Shumkonia mesophila: one gene and its partner. The protein of the gene in region 1 interacts with the protein of each later gene in a pairwise test. Links are inferred from orthologs where the notes say so. Each region holds a gene or a part of one and is shown in the gene's direction. Other genes may lie near its edges.

What was found.
Region 2: the proteins of mtgA (region 1) and ODR01_RS19225 interact in binary tests that used the Escherichia coli proteins (3 or more experiments, as listed by UniProt). The link is inferred for Shumkonia mesophila from one-to-one orthologs.

What each region holds. Positions count from the first base shown.
Region 1 is NZ_JAOTID010000021.1:105-7,947, reverse strand. The notes cover bases 4,924-7,804. They hold mtgA (monofunctional biosynthetic peptidoglycan transglycosylase), read left to right. Parts: upstream 4,924-5,964; coding sequence 5,965-6,645; downstream 6,646-7,804. Other genes in these bases: ODR01_RS22805 (c-type cytochrome), read right to left, coding at 6,650-6,865; ODR01_RS22815 (GNAT family N-acetyltransferase), read right to left, coding at 5,342-5,824; glmS (glutamine--fructose-6-phosphate transaminase (isomerizing)), read left to right, coding at 4,924-5,326. In the rest of the region: ODR01_RS22840 (DUF4258 domain-containing protein), read left to right, coding at 158-463; ODR01_RS22835 (helix-turn-helix domain-containing protein), read left to right, coding at 475-915; gph (phosphoglycolate phosphatase), read right to left, coding at 1,321-2,028; bifunctional UDP-N-acetylglucosamine diphosphorylase/glucosamine-1-phosphate N-acetyltransferase GlmU, read left to right, coding at 2,129-3,496; more of glmS, read left to right, coding at 3,503-4,923. UniProt on the Escherichia coli protein: Peptidoglycan polymerase that catalyzes glycan chain elongation from lipid-linked precursors. May play a role in peptidoglycan assembly during cell division in collaboration with other cell division proteins.
Region 2 is NZ_JAOTID010000013.1:109,614-114,425, reverse strand. Bases 1-3,000 are described here. They hold ODR01_RS19225 (peptidoglycan D,D-transpeptidase FtsI family protein), read left to right. Parts: upstream 1-600; coding sequence 601-2,400; downstream 2,401-3,000. Other genes in these bases: ODR01_RS19220 (UDP-N-acetylmuramoyl-L-alanyl-D-glutamate--2,6-diaminopimelate ligase), read left to right, coding at 2,387-3,000; ftsL (cell division protein FtsL), read left to right, coding at 251-604; rsmH (16S rRNA (cytosine(1402)-N(4))-methyltransferase RsmH), read left to right, coding at 1-254. Also shown: more of ODR01_RS19220, read left to right, coding at 3,001-3,856; ODR01_RS19215 (UDP-N-acetylmuramoylalanyl-D-glutamyl-2,6-diaminopimelate--D-alanyl-D-alanine ligase), read left to right, coding at 3,853-4,812. UniProt on the Escherichia coli protein: Essential cell division protein that catalyzes cross-linking of the peptidoglycan cell wall at the division septum. Required for localization of FtsN.

The sequences.
Region 1 (7,843 bases):
AGTGCTGCATAAGAATTACCGCCAAACGGCGCATCTTGGCAACAACTCCCGGTGGGTATTGAAACCGAATTGCGGTGGATAGGCCGGCGCCCCAGACCTATTATTTTGATAGGCCCTCATTGACGGCCGCCCTACCTATCATTATGATAGGTTCATCATGAGCGCCGAGGTTCTGCCGCTGCGGCTGACGGCCGCCATGGCTACGAAGATCGCCCGGGAAATCGCCTCCGACACCGGCCGCGTGGCGTTTTCGTCTCATGCCAGGAGCCAGATGCGCAAGCGCGGGATCAACGCCACGCAGGTGTACCGGTGCCTGCGGGCCGGCGTTCTGGCGGAAGGGCCTTATGTGGACATTCACGGGTACTGGCGGTGCGCGTTCGAGACGCTGACGGCCGGCGACAGCATCAAGGCCGTGGTCGCCTTCAACAGCCGCGAGCTGCTTATCGTCGTCACCGCGATATAGGGAAACGGAGCATGTATCACTATACCGAGTGCGGCCTGAGCAGGGTCTGGCTGGCCAACGGCTACAAGGCGTTCAAGACGCCCTATGGCAAGTCCGTCGCCATCGAGAGGGCCGACGAGTTGCACCGGGCGATCGCGCTTTCGCTGGCCAACCACAAGCCGCGTTTGAGCGGCGGGGAATTCCGCTTCATCCGCAAGGAGCTGGGCCTTTCGCAGGCGGCCCTGGCCTCGGTGCTCGGCAACGACGCCCAATCCATCGCCCGCTGGGAGAAGGGCGGGCGCATCCCCCGGATGGCCGAGCGGTTCGTGCGCGCCCTCTATCGCGAGCACGCCGAAGGCAACGCCCGCATCGGCGAGCTGATCGAGCGCATCGGCCAGCTTGATGCGCGGCCCGAAACGCGCCTCGTCTTCGAGGAAACCGGCGGCGCCTGGGAGCCGAAAAAGGCGGCGTAGGGGCCGGGGCGTGGCGGCGATGGCCTTGTGCGGGTGGCGGATGCCATGGAGGGCGCGATGCCGGTTGACTTTTTCCTATAAAAGGTATATAGTCATAATTCTTATGGCTCTTTGAGACGGTCCATAAAATTCCCGCACCGGCGCTGCCCACGCCGGCGCAACCCTCTGTGATTCTCTAAGACTCTCCGTGTTTCCTGTGTTTCCCCTTTTTTCAACATCATTCCCGCGCAGGCGGGCGCGGGAGTGACGAAGAGGTGGGGGCGTCGGAAGGGGTTAGCCTTCTGAAAACAAAGAAGAAAAAGGCAAAATGACGAGAAATGACGATGTTTTCTTTTGGCGAACCGAAAATTACCTTTTCGCTTCAATGCATTAGCTGAAATCGGCGAAACCGGAAACTCGTCATTATCAGGGGCGGCGCGCCGGCGCCAGTGCCGCCAGCGCCGCCGGCAGGTCCTCGATGCGCTCGATCACGGCGTCCGCCCCCATTTCCCCGACCGGGGTGCGCGAATAGCCATAGGCGCAAAGGACGACCGGCATGCCGGCGCCGCGCGCGCAGGAAAGGTCGTTCAGGTGGTCTCCCACCATCGCCGCGCGGGCGGGCTCGACGCCCAGCGCCGCAAGGGCCGCCAGCAGGTGGCCGGGGTGGGGCTTGCGCACGCCGGGCACCGCGTCGCCGCCCACCACCGCGTCGAAGAAGCGGGCGAGATCCAGGCGGTCCAGGATCTCCACCGTGGCGGCCTGCGGCTTGTTGGTGCACAGCGCGAGCTTGAACCCGGCGTCGCCGAGCGCGGCCAGCACCGGAAGCGTCCCGGCGAAGGGGCGGGTGAGGGGAAAGCCGCAGTTCTCGTAATCCTCGCCGAAGCGGGCCACCCAGGCGGCCAGGGCGTCGGCGCCGCCGCCGGGCAGGCCGCCGGTGGCGGCAAACGCCCTTTCCACCAGCTTGGGCACGCCGTCGCCCACCATGGCCTTGACGGCCTCGACCGAAAGCGGGGGGCGCCCGTCCGCGGCCAGCGTGCGGTTGATCGCCGCCTGGAGGTCGGGGGCGCTGTCGATCAGGGTGCCGTCGAGGTCGAAAACGATGGCTTGCGGCCCGGGGCCGGGAAGGTGGTTCATCTGAAAAAATCCGAAACAACTTGTGACTTGGCGGGGCCGGCCCCGTGTGGCAAGGTCGCCCGGTCCACGAGAACCCGGTCTTTTAAACAACCGCCGCCCCATGACCAAGCAAAAAACCGCCGCCATCGTCCTTGCCGCGGGCCTCGGCACGCGCATGAAGTCCGCCCGCCCGAAAGTGCTGCACCGCCTGGCCGGCCGGCCGATGGTGCTGCACCTGATGGACACGCTGGCCCGCTTCGCCCCCGAGCGGACGGTCGTCGTCGTCGGCCAGGGCATGGAGGCGGTGGCCGAGGCGGTCGCTCCCCATCCCTGCGCCATCCAGGAGCCGCGCCTGGGCACCGCGCACGCCGTGCTGGCGGCCCGCGCCGCCATGGAAGGCTTCGCCGGCGACGTGCTGATCCTTTACGGCGACACGCCGCTGATCAAGCCCGAGACGCTGGAGGCCATGCTGGCGGCCCGCCACCTGGATCCGCAGCCGGCCGTCGTCGTGCTGGGCTTCCGGCCGCCCGATCCCACCGACTACGGGCGGCTGATCGTTTCCGCCGACGGCGCGCTTCAGGCCATCGTCGAGGCCAAGGAGGCGACGGCAGCCGAGCGCGCCATCGGGCTTTGCAATTCCGGCGTCATGGCCATCGACGGGGCGCGGCTCTTCGGCTGGCTGGATCGCATCGGCAACGCCAACGCCAAGGGCGAGTACTACCTGACCGACATCGTGGCCCTCGCCCGCGCCGACGGGGCCGCCTGCGCCTTCGTCGAGGCGCCGCCCGAGGAACTGCTGGGCATCAATTCCCGGGCCGATCTCGCCGCCGCCGAGGCGGTGGTCCAGGAAAGACTGCGCGCGCGGGCCATGGCCGAAGGCGCCACGCTGATCGACCCCGCCAGCGTCTTCTTTTCTGCCGACACCCGCTTGGGCCGCGATGTCACGGTCGGCCCCAACGTGGTGTTCGGGCCCGGCGTCGCCGTCGGCGACGGGGTCGAGATCCACGCCTTCTCGCACATCGAGGGGGCGACCATCGCGGCCGGCGCCCGCGTCGGTCCCTTCGCCCGCCTGCGGCCGGGGGCCCGGATTGCCGAAGACGCCCACATCGGCAACTTCGTCGAGATCAAGAACGCCTCGGTCGAGGCCGGCGCCAAGGTCAACCACCTGACCTACATCGGCGACGCCCGCATCGGCGCCAAGGCCAACATCGGGGCCGGCACCATCACCTGCAACTACGACGGCTTCTTCAAGGACCATACCGACATCGGGGCTGGCGCCTTCATCGGGTCGAACACCGCCCTGGTCGCGCCCGTGAAGGTCGGCGACGGCGCTACCGTCGGCGCCGGCAGCGTGATCACCCGGGACGTGCCGGCCGACGCGCTGGCCGTGACGCGGGCCGAGCTGACGACGATCGAGGGTTGGGCCAGGCGGTTCCGCGCGCGGCGCGCCGCCGAGAAGCAGGCCAGGCAGAAAAGCAAGAAGGGGTAATCCGCCATGTGCGGCATCGTCGGCATCATCGGCAAGGGCGACGTCGCCGATCTTCTGGTGGCCGGGCTCCGGCGCCTGGAGTACCGGGGCTACGATTCGGCCGGCGTCGCCACGCTGGTCAATGGCCGCATCGAGCGGCGCCGCGCCGAGGGCAAGCTGGTCAACCTCGAGGCCCGCCTCAAGGAACAGCCGCTGCCGGGGCGCATCGGCATCGGCCACACCCGCTGGGCCACCCACGGCATCCCCAACGAAACCAACGCCCATCCGCACGCCACCGACCGGGTGGCGGTGGTGCACAACGGCATCATCGAGAACTTCGTCGAGCTTCGGGCCGAGCTCAAGGCCCGCGGCTGCACCCTTGAATCCGAGACCGACACCGAGGTGGTCGCCCACCTGATCACCCTTTACCTGAAGGACGGCATGAAACCCGCCGAGGCCACCCACGCGGCGCTGAAGCGCCTGCAGGGCGCCTTCGCGTTGGGCATCGTCTTCGCCGGCGAGCACGACCTGATGATCGGGGCCCGGCGCGGCAGCCCGCTGGCCATCGGCTATGGCGACGGCGAGATGTTCATCGGCTCCGACGCCCTGGCGCTGGCCCCGCTCACCCAGCGCATCACCTATCTCGACGAGGGCGACTGGGCGGTCATCACCCAGCAAGGCGCCACCATCCACGACGCCGAGGGCCATGTGGTCAAGCGCGAGATCCGGGCCACCGCCCTTTCCGGCGCGCTGATCGGCAAGGGCGGCTACCGCCACTTCATGCTGAAGGAGATCTACGAGCAGCCGCAGGTGATCGGCGACACGCTGCGCTCCTACGTCAACCCGACGTCGCGCGACATCACGCTGCCCAGCCTGCCCGAGGCCCTGGTGACGGCGCCCCGCATGACGTTGGTCGCCTGCGGCACCGCCTTCTACGCCTGCATGGTCGCCAAGTACTGGCTGGAACGCATCGCCCGCCTGCCGGTCGAGGTCGACATCGCCTCGGAATTCCGCTACCGCGCCGCCGACATGCCGAAGGGCGGCGTCACCCTGGTGGTCTCGCAATCGGGGGAGACGGCCGACACCCTGGCGGCGCTGCGCTATGCCCGCGCCCAGGGCCAGCACATCATCGCCGTCGTCAACAGCCCGGAATCCACCATCGCGCGCGAATCCGACACCGTGCTGCAAACGCTGGCCGGCCCCGAGATCGGGGTGGCCTCGACCAAGGCCTTCACCACCCAGCTGACGGTGTTGGCCTGCCTGACGCTGGCGGTGGCGCGCGCCCGCGGCGCCCTTTCGGCCGCCGACGAGGGGCGCCTGGTCTCGGCGCTGATCGAGGTGCCGGCCAGGGCCGCCGACGTGCTCAACCACGACGGGCGGCTGCGCGACCTCGCCCAGGGCATGATCGAGGCCACCGACGTCCTTTACCTGGGGCGCGGCACCAGCTATCCGATCGCGCTCGAGGGCGCGCTCAAGCTCAAGGAAATCTCCTACATCCACGCCGAGGGCTATGCCGCCGGCGAGATGAAGCACGGCCCCATCGCCTTGATCGACGAGACGGTGCCGGTCATCGTCATCGCGCCTTCGGACGAACTGTTCGAGAAGACGGCCTCCAACATCCAGGAGGTGGTGGCCCGGGGCGGGCGCGTCGTCTTCTTCGGCGACGCCAAGGGCATCGGCGGCCTGGGCGACATCGACGCCACCTGCATCGCGCTGCCCGAGGTCGACCCCTTCGTCGCCCCCATCCTCTATTCCATCCCGGTGCAACTGCTGGCCTACCACGTCGCCGTGCTCAAGGGCACCGACGTCGACCAGCCGCGCAACCTCGCCAAAAGCGTGACGGTGGAATAGGGCGGGCGCCCGCGCCTAGAGTGCGCGGAACATCACGAAGGCGTCGACGAAGCCCAGGCGCGGGTGCTCGAAGGCGCCGGGCAGGGTGCCGGCGATGGCAAACCCCAGCCGTTGCCAGAGGGCGACGGCGCGCTCGTTCGTGCTGACCACGAAGTTGAACTGGATCGCCCTGAAGCCGCGCCACTTGGCGTGTTCCAGGGAGTGCTCGCCCATCCGTCGCGCCACGCCACGGCCCTGCGCGGCCGGGGCCGTCATGTAGCCGCAGTTGGCGACGTGCCGGCCGCCGCCCTGTTGGTTGGGGCGCATGTAGTAGGTGCCGAGGACCCGGCCGTCCTCTTCGGCCACGAACACCTCGTGGGCGGGCGAAAACCAGTAGGCCAGCGCCTCCTCGCGGGTGAGATCCGGCGACACCGCGTAGGTCTCGGCGGCGCGCAGCGTCGGGCGGAGGATGTCCCAGATGGCCTCTTCATCTTCGGGTCGGGCCAGGCGAACGATCATGGTCATGCCTCGGGGCGGTGGGAAGCCGGGCGAACCTTAGCGGTTGCGAAGGCCGGCGCCAATCGCCGATCATGGCGGAACGCGCCCGCGTCGGGCATCGGCGGCAATGGGACTTTCGGAAACGGAGCGCGGACGGGGCAATGGGGCGCTGGATACGCAAGGCGGTGATCGCGGTGATCCTGGTGGTGCTGGCCGGGCCGCCGGTCGGGCTTGTCCTTTATCGCCTGCTGCCGCCGCCGATCACGCCCCTGATGGTCATCCGGCTTTTCGAGGGAGAGGGCCTGAGCCGCGACTGGGCGGAGCTTGAGGCCATCTCGCCCTATCTGCGGGCCGCGGTGATCGCCGCCGAGGACAACCTGTTCTGCCAGCACCACGGCTTCGACGTCGCCTCGATCCGCGACGCCTTCGAGGAATGGACGGACGGCGGGCGGGCCCGCGGCGCCTCGACCATCTCCATGCAGACCAGCAAGAACCTGTTCCTGTGGCCCGGCCGCAGCGCGCTGCGCAAGGCCTTGGAGGCCTATGTGACGGCGTGGCTGGAGGTGCTGTGGCCGAAGCACCGGATCATGGAAGTGTACCTCAACATCGCCGAATGGGGCCCCGGCCTCTATGGTGCCGAGGCCGCCGCGCAGCACTACTTCCGCGTTCCGGCGGCCCGGCTCAGCCGTCCGCAGGCGGCCCGCCTGGCCGCCGTGCTGCCCAACCCGCGGGCGTGGTCGCCGGCCCGGCCGAGCGACTACATCCGCGAACGGGCGGCGGTCCTGCAGCGGCGGATGGGCCAGCTGGGGCCGATGCTCGCCTGCGTCGGCGGCAAGCCGTGACGCCCTAACGGTTCATCAGGTCCTGCCGCTGGCGGACGGGTTCCGGCCACGTACTTTTGATGAAGGCGAGAACGGCCCAGATCTGTTCGTCGGAAAGCGCCTCGCCGAAGGCCGGCATGCCGCTCTTGAATTCGGCGGGAGCGATGGCGGCGCCGCCCCCCCTTGGTGTAGCGGAAGAGCAGTTCGTCGCCGTGGTGCCAGGTGTGGCCGTTGTCATCATGCGGCGGCGCCGGCAGCGTGCCGTCGGCCTTGGGCGTCCGCCAGTTGGGTTCGCCCTCCAGGCTTTTGCCGTGGCACTCGGCGCAATGCTCGGCATAAACCGTGCGGCCGAGGGCCACCATCTTGGGGTTGGCGGCGTCGGCGCCCGACGTGCCGGGCCCGAACAAAAGCGAATAGCCGGCTACCGCCGAAAGGCCGGCCCCGACGGCCACGAGGAGGAGGATGCCGCGTTTCGTCAAGGGGCGTTCTCCCGATCGTCGGCTCGGCTCCGCGCGCCGCGCCCTTCGGAGGTTCATGTGGGGACGGCGCGGCCGCGCGCCAAGGCGGGCCTGCCCGTCCAGGTGGTACATTCCTGGACGACCCCCCTCGACGCGGCGCCCCCGCCTGCCTACATCCGTCTCGTCCGCGTCCCCTTGCCAGCCACGAGGCCATTCCCATGAAAGTGAAGAACTCCGCGCTGTTCCGCCAGCAGTGTTACATTGATGGCGCCTGGGTCGACGCCGATTCCGGCGCCACCATCGAGGTCACCAATCCGGCCGACGGCAAGGTCGTCGGCACGGTGCCGAAGATGGGCGCCGCCGAAACCCGGCGGGCCATCGAGGCGGCCAACGCCGCGTGGCCGGACTGGCGGGCCCGCACCGCCAAGGAACGCTCGCTCCTGTTGCGCCGCTGGTACGAGCTGGTGCTGAAGAACCAGGACGACCTGGCGCTCTTGATGACCACCGAGCAGGGCAAGCCGCTGACGGAAGCCAAGGGCGAGGTGGTCTATGGGGCCTCCTTCATCGAATGGTTCGCCGAGGAGGGCCGGCGCGTCTATGGCGACACCATCCCACAGCCGCAGCGCGACAAGCGCCTGGTGGTGATCAAGGAACCGGTCGGCGTGGTGGCCGCCATCACGCCGTGGAACTTCCCCAACGCCATGATCACCCGCAAATGCGCCCCCGCCCTGGCGGTCGGCTGCCCGGTGGTCATCAAGCCG
Region 2 (4,812 bases), on another replicon or contig:
TCGCGTTTCATTCCTTGGAGGACCGCCGGGTCAAGACCTTCCTGAGGTCGCGCAGCGAAGACCGCCCGCACGTCTCGCGCCATCTGCCCGAGGCCGCCGACGGGGCGGCGCCGGCCGCCACCTTCCGGTTGCTCGGCCGGCGCTCCCAGGTGCCCGGCGAGGCCGAAACCGCCGCCAACCCGCGCGCCCGGTCGGCCCGCCTGCGCGCCGCCGAGCGAACCGCTGCCGCCGCCCTTGCCGGAGGTCTGTCATGATCCGCCAGACCACGCTGTTCGCCCTGCTGGTCGCCGCCGGTCTCAGCCTGGTGCTGTTTTCGGTCAAGTATCAGGTGCAGCAGCTCGAGGCCGAACTGACCGGCATCGAGCGCGGCATCGTCAGCGAGGAGCGGGCCATCCACGTGCTGCGTGCCGAGTGGGCCCACCTGAACGATCCCGGCCGGCTGCGCCAGCTGGCCGAGAAGCACCTGGGCATGGGGCCGATCTCGGCCCGCCAGATGAACAGTTTCGACGGCTTGGCCGAACGCCAGCCGGCGGTGACGCCCGACGTCCAGCCGGTTGCGGCGCGTCCCGCCGATGCCGGCCTTAGCCGCGGAGAGAAGCGATGAGCGCCGAAACCTCGCTCGGCCAGAACGGCCAAGCCACTCGCAAGCCTTGGGAATTCCGCCGTGTCCGCCTCGATGGCGCGCGCAAGCAGGCGCTCGAGACCGGGCGCAACCGCGTGCTGGTGACCGGCGCCGTGTTCGCCTTCGCCTTCCTGGCCATCGCCGGGCGACTGGTCGACCTCACCGCCATCGACCAGCCGGGCGAACCCAAGGTTGCGCAGGCCGAGAGCGAGCGCAGTGGCACCATGGACCGTGCCGAGGTGCTGGACCGCAACGGGCTGATCCTGGCGACCAGCCTGCCCACCGCCTCGCTCTATGCCGACGCCACCGAGGTGCTCGACCCTGCCGAGGCGACCGAACGCCTGCTGACCGTGCTGCCCGAACTCGACGGCGCCGACCTGCTGGCCAAACTGTCCAGCCGCAACCGTTTCGTGTGGATCCATCGCAACCTCACCCCCAGCCAGAAGTTCGAGGTCAACCGGTTGGGGATTCCCGGCCTGCAATTCCATCAGGGCGAACGGCGGGTCTATCCGCACGGGCCGCTCGTCGCCCACGTGCTTGGCCTCACCGACGTCGACAGCCGCGGCATCGCCGGCGTCGAGAAGCTGTTCGACGAGCGCCTGCGGGTCGACGACGAGCCGCTCAAGCTTTCCATCGACCTTCGGGTCCAGGCCATCGCGCACGAGGAACTTTCCGCCGCCGTCGCCGAATACAGGGCGCTGGGCGGCACCGCCATCGTGCTCGACGTCGCCACCGGCGAAACGCTGGCCATGGTGTCGCTGCCCGACTTCGATCCCAATCAGCCCGCCACCCTGCAGGGCGAGGCCGGCTTCAACCGCGCCACCAAGGGCGTCTACGAGATGGGGTCGACCTTCAAACTGTTCACCGCCGCCATGGCGCTGGACTCCGGCACCGTCACCCTGCAGAGCGGTTATGACGCCAGCAAGCCGATCCGCGTCGCCCGCTTCACCATCAGCGACTACCACGGCGAGAACCGCTGGCTGTCGGTCCCCGAAATCCTGATCCATTCGTCCAACATCGGCGCGGCCAAGATGGCGCTCGATGTGGGCACCAAGGGCCAGCGCGACTATCTGGGCCGGTTGGGCCTGCTGACGGCGCCCGCCGTCGAACTGCCCGAGGTCGGCAAGCCGCTGGTTCCCGCGCAGTGGCGCGAAATCAACACCATGACGATCGCCTTCGGCCATGGCCTCGCGGTCAGCCCCCTGCAAGTGGTGGCGGCGACGGCGACGCTGGTCAACGGCGGCATCCGCTACACCCCCACCATCCTGCGCCACGAAGGGGCCGCGCCCCTGGTCGGCGAGCGCGTCCTGTCGCCGGAGACCTCGGCCAAGGTGCGCCAACTGATGGAACTGGTGGTCGAGGAAGGCAGCGGCAAGCAGGCCAAGGTCGAGGGCTATCGCATCGGCGGCAAGACCGGCACCGCCGAGAAGGAAGTCAACGGCCGCTATCGCAGCGACGCCCGGATCTCGTCCTTCATCGGCGCCTTCCCCATCGAGCGGCCGCGCTATGTGGTGCTGGCCCTTCTCGACGAACCGCACGGCACCAAGAAGACGTACAACTACGCTACCGGCGGCTGGGTCGCGGCGCCGGCGGTCGGCAAGATCGTCAAGCGGATCGCTCCGCTCATGGGCATTTCCCCGAGTGTGCCGGGCGACGACGCGGCGCCCGGCATCGCCCCCAAGAACGCGCCGAAGGCCGTGCCGGTCAACCGCGACCTGGTGGTCGCGGTGCGGGCGGCCCTCGACGATGTCAGGGAGGCCCGGCGTGCGGCTCGCTGACCTGCTGAGCGAAGAACTTCAAGGCTTGGCCGGGGCGGCCGAATTCGGAACCACGGACATCACGGGACTGACCAGCGACTCGCGCCAGGTCAAGCCCGGCTATCTGTTCGCCGCCTTTCCCGGCGCCCACGCCGACGGCCGCGAATTCATCGCCGAGGCCCTCGGCCGCGGGGCCGTTGCCGTGCTCGCTCCACCCGGTACCCAGCTTTACCCGCCAACCCTTCCGGCCCGCCTGATCAATGCCGAGAACCCGCGCCGCGCCCTGGCCCTGATGGCGGCGCGTTTTTACGATAGGCAGCCCGCCACCGTCGCGGCCGTCACCGGCACCAACGGCAAGACCTCGACGGTCACCTTCGTGCGCCAGATCTGGGCCCGCCTGGGCCACCAGGCCGCCAGCATGGGAACGCTGGGCACCGTGGCGCCGGGCGTCGAGACCAAGGGCAGCCTGACTACGCCCGACGCCGTCGACCTCCATCGCGACCTTGCCGCCCTGGCCGAAGCCGGGGTGAGCCATCTGGCCTTCGAGGCCTCCAGTCACGGCCTCGCCCAATACCGGCTCGACGGCGTCAAGGTGAAGGCGGCCGGCTTCACCAACCTGACCCGCGACCACCTCGACTATCACGGAACCATGGACGCCTATGGGGCGGCCAAGTTGCGCCTGTTCACCGACGTCACCGCCGGCGACGGCGCCGCCGTGATCAACGCCGACGACGCCGGGGCGCCGATGTTTGTCGAGGCGGCCCGCAAGCGCGGCCTCGCCGTCCTCACCTACGGGACGGCGGGCGAGGCCATCCGCTTGGAGCGCAGCGAACCGTTGGCCGAGAGCCAGCGGCTGAAGATTGCCGTCGAGGGACGATCCCACGACGTCGTCCTGCCGCTGGTCGGCGCCTTCCAGGCGATGAACGCCCTGTGCGCCCTGGGCCTCGCCATCGCCACCGGCAGCGACGCCGCCAAGGCGGTGGCGGCGCTGGGCGGGCTGGAGGGCGTGCGTGGCCGCTTGCAGCTGGCGGCCCGCCATCCCAACGGCGCACCCATTATCGTCGACTTCGCCCATACCCCCGACGCCCTGGAGTCCGTGCTCAAGACCCTGCGGCCGCACGTCAAGGGACGGCTGCTCGTCGTCTTCGGCTGCGGCGGCGACCGCGACGCCGGCAAGCGCCCCCAAATGGGCCGCATCGCCGACACCCTGGCCGACCTGGCCTTCGTCACCGACGACAACCCGCGCGGCGAGGATGCCGCCGCCATCCGCCGGCAGGTCATGGCGGCCAGTCCGCGCGCCCGCGAAATCGGCGACCGCCGGCAGGCCATTGCCGCCGCCGTCGCCGCCCTCGGTCCCGACGATGTTCTGCTGGTGGCCGGCAAGGGCCACGAGACCGGCCAGATCGTCGGCGACAAGGTCATTCCTTTCGACGACGTGACGGTGGTCAGCGAAGCGGTGGCGGAGGTCGGACGATGAACGTTGCGCCCCATGCCGGATCTGTTCTGTGGACCGCGGCGGAGACGATGGCGGCGACCGGGGGCCGCGCCAGTGGCGAATGGACGGCCACCGGCGTTTCCATCGACAGCCGGGCGATCCAGGCGGGCGACCTGTTCGTCGCCATCAAGGGCCCCAACTTCGACGGCCACGCCTTCGTCGCCGATGCCCTCGGCGGCGGTGCGGCGGCGGCGATGGTCAGCCATCGCCCACCCGAAGTTTCCGAGAAGGCGCCGCTTCTGGTGGTCGGCGATACCCTGGACGCGTTGCGGCAGCTGGGGGCGGCGGCCCGCACCCGGACGCGCGCCCGCATCATCGCGGTGACCGGCAGCGTCGGGAAAACCGGGACCAAGGAGGCGTTGCGCACGGTGCTCGGCCGGCAGTACGCGGTGTTCGCCACGACCGGCAACCTCAACAACCACTGGGGCCTGCCGCTCAGCCTGTCCAGGCTGCCGCTGGACGCCGAAATCGGCATTTTCGAGATGGGCATGAACCATGCCGGCGAAATCTCGCCGCTGTCGCGCCTGGCCCGGCCGCACGTCGCCATCGTCACCACGGTGGAACCCGTTCACACGGAATTCTTCGACAGCGTCGAGGCGATCGCCGACGCCAAGGCCGAGATCTTCGACGGCATCGAGGCCGACGGCGTGGCGGTGCTCAACCGCGACAACCGATTTTTCGCGCGCCTGGCGGGCTCCGCCGAGGCAGCCGGCGTGTCGCGGATCGTTTCCTTCGGTGTCGACGCCGGCGCCGACGTCAGGTTGACCGAGGCGACCATCGAGGCCGACGGCTCGCGCCTCAAGGTGATGGTGGGCGGCGAGACGCTGCGCCTGCGCGTCGGCGCGCCGGGCCGCCACTGGGTGATCAACAGCCTGGGCGTCCTGGCCACGGTGTGGGCGGCCGGCGGCGACGTCAAGAACGCGGCGGCCTCGCTTGCC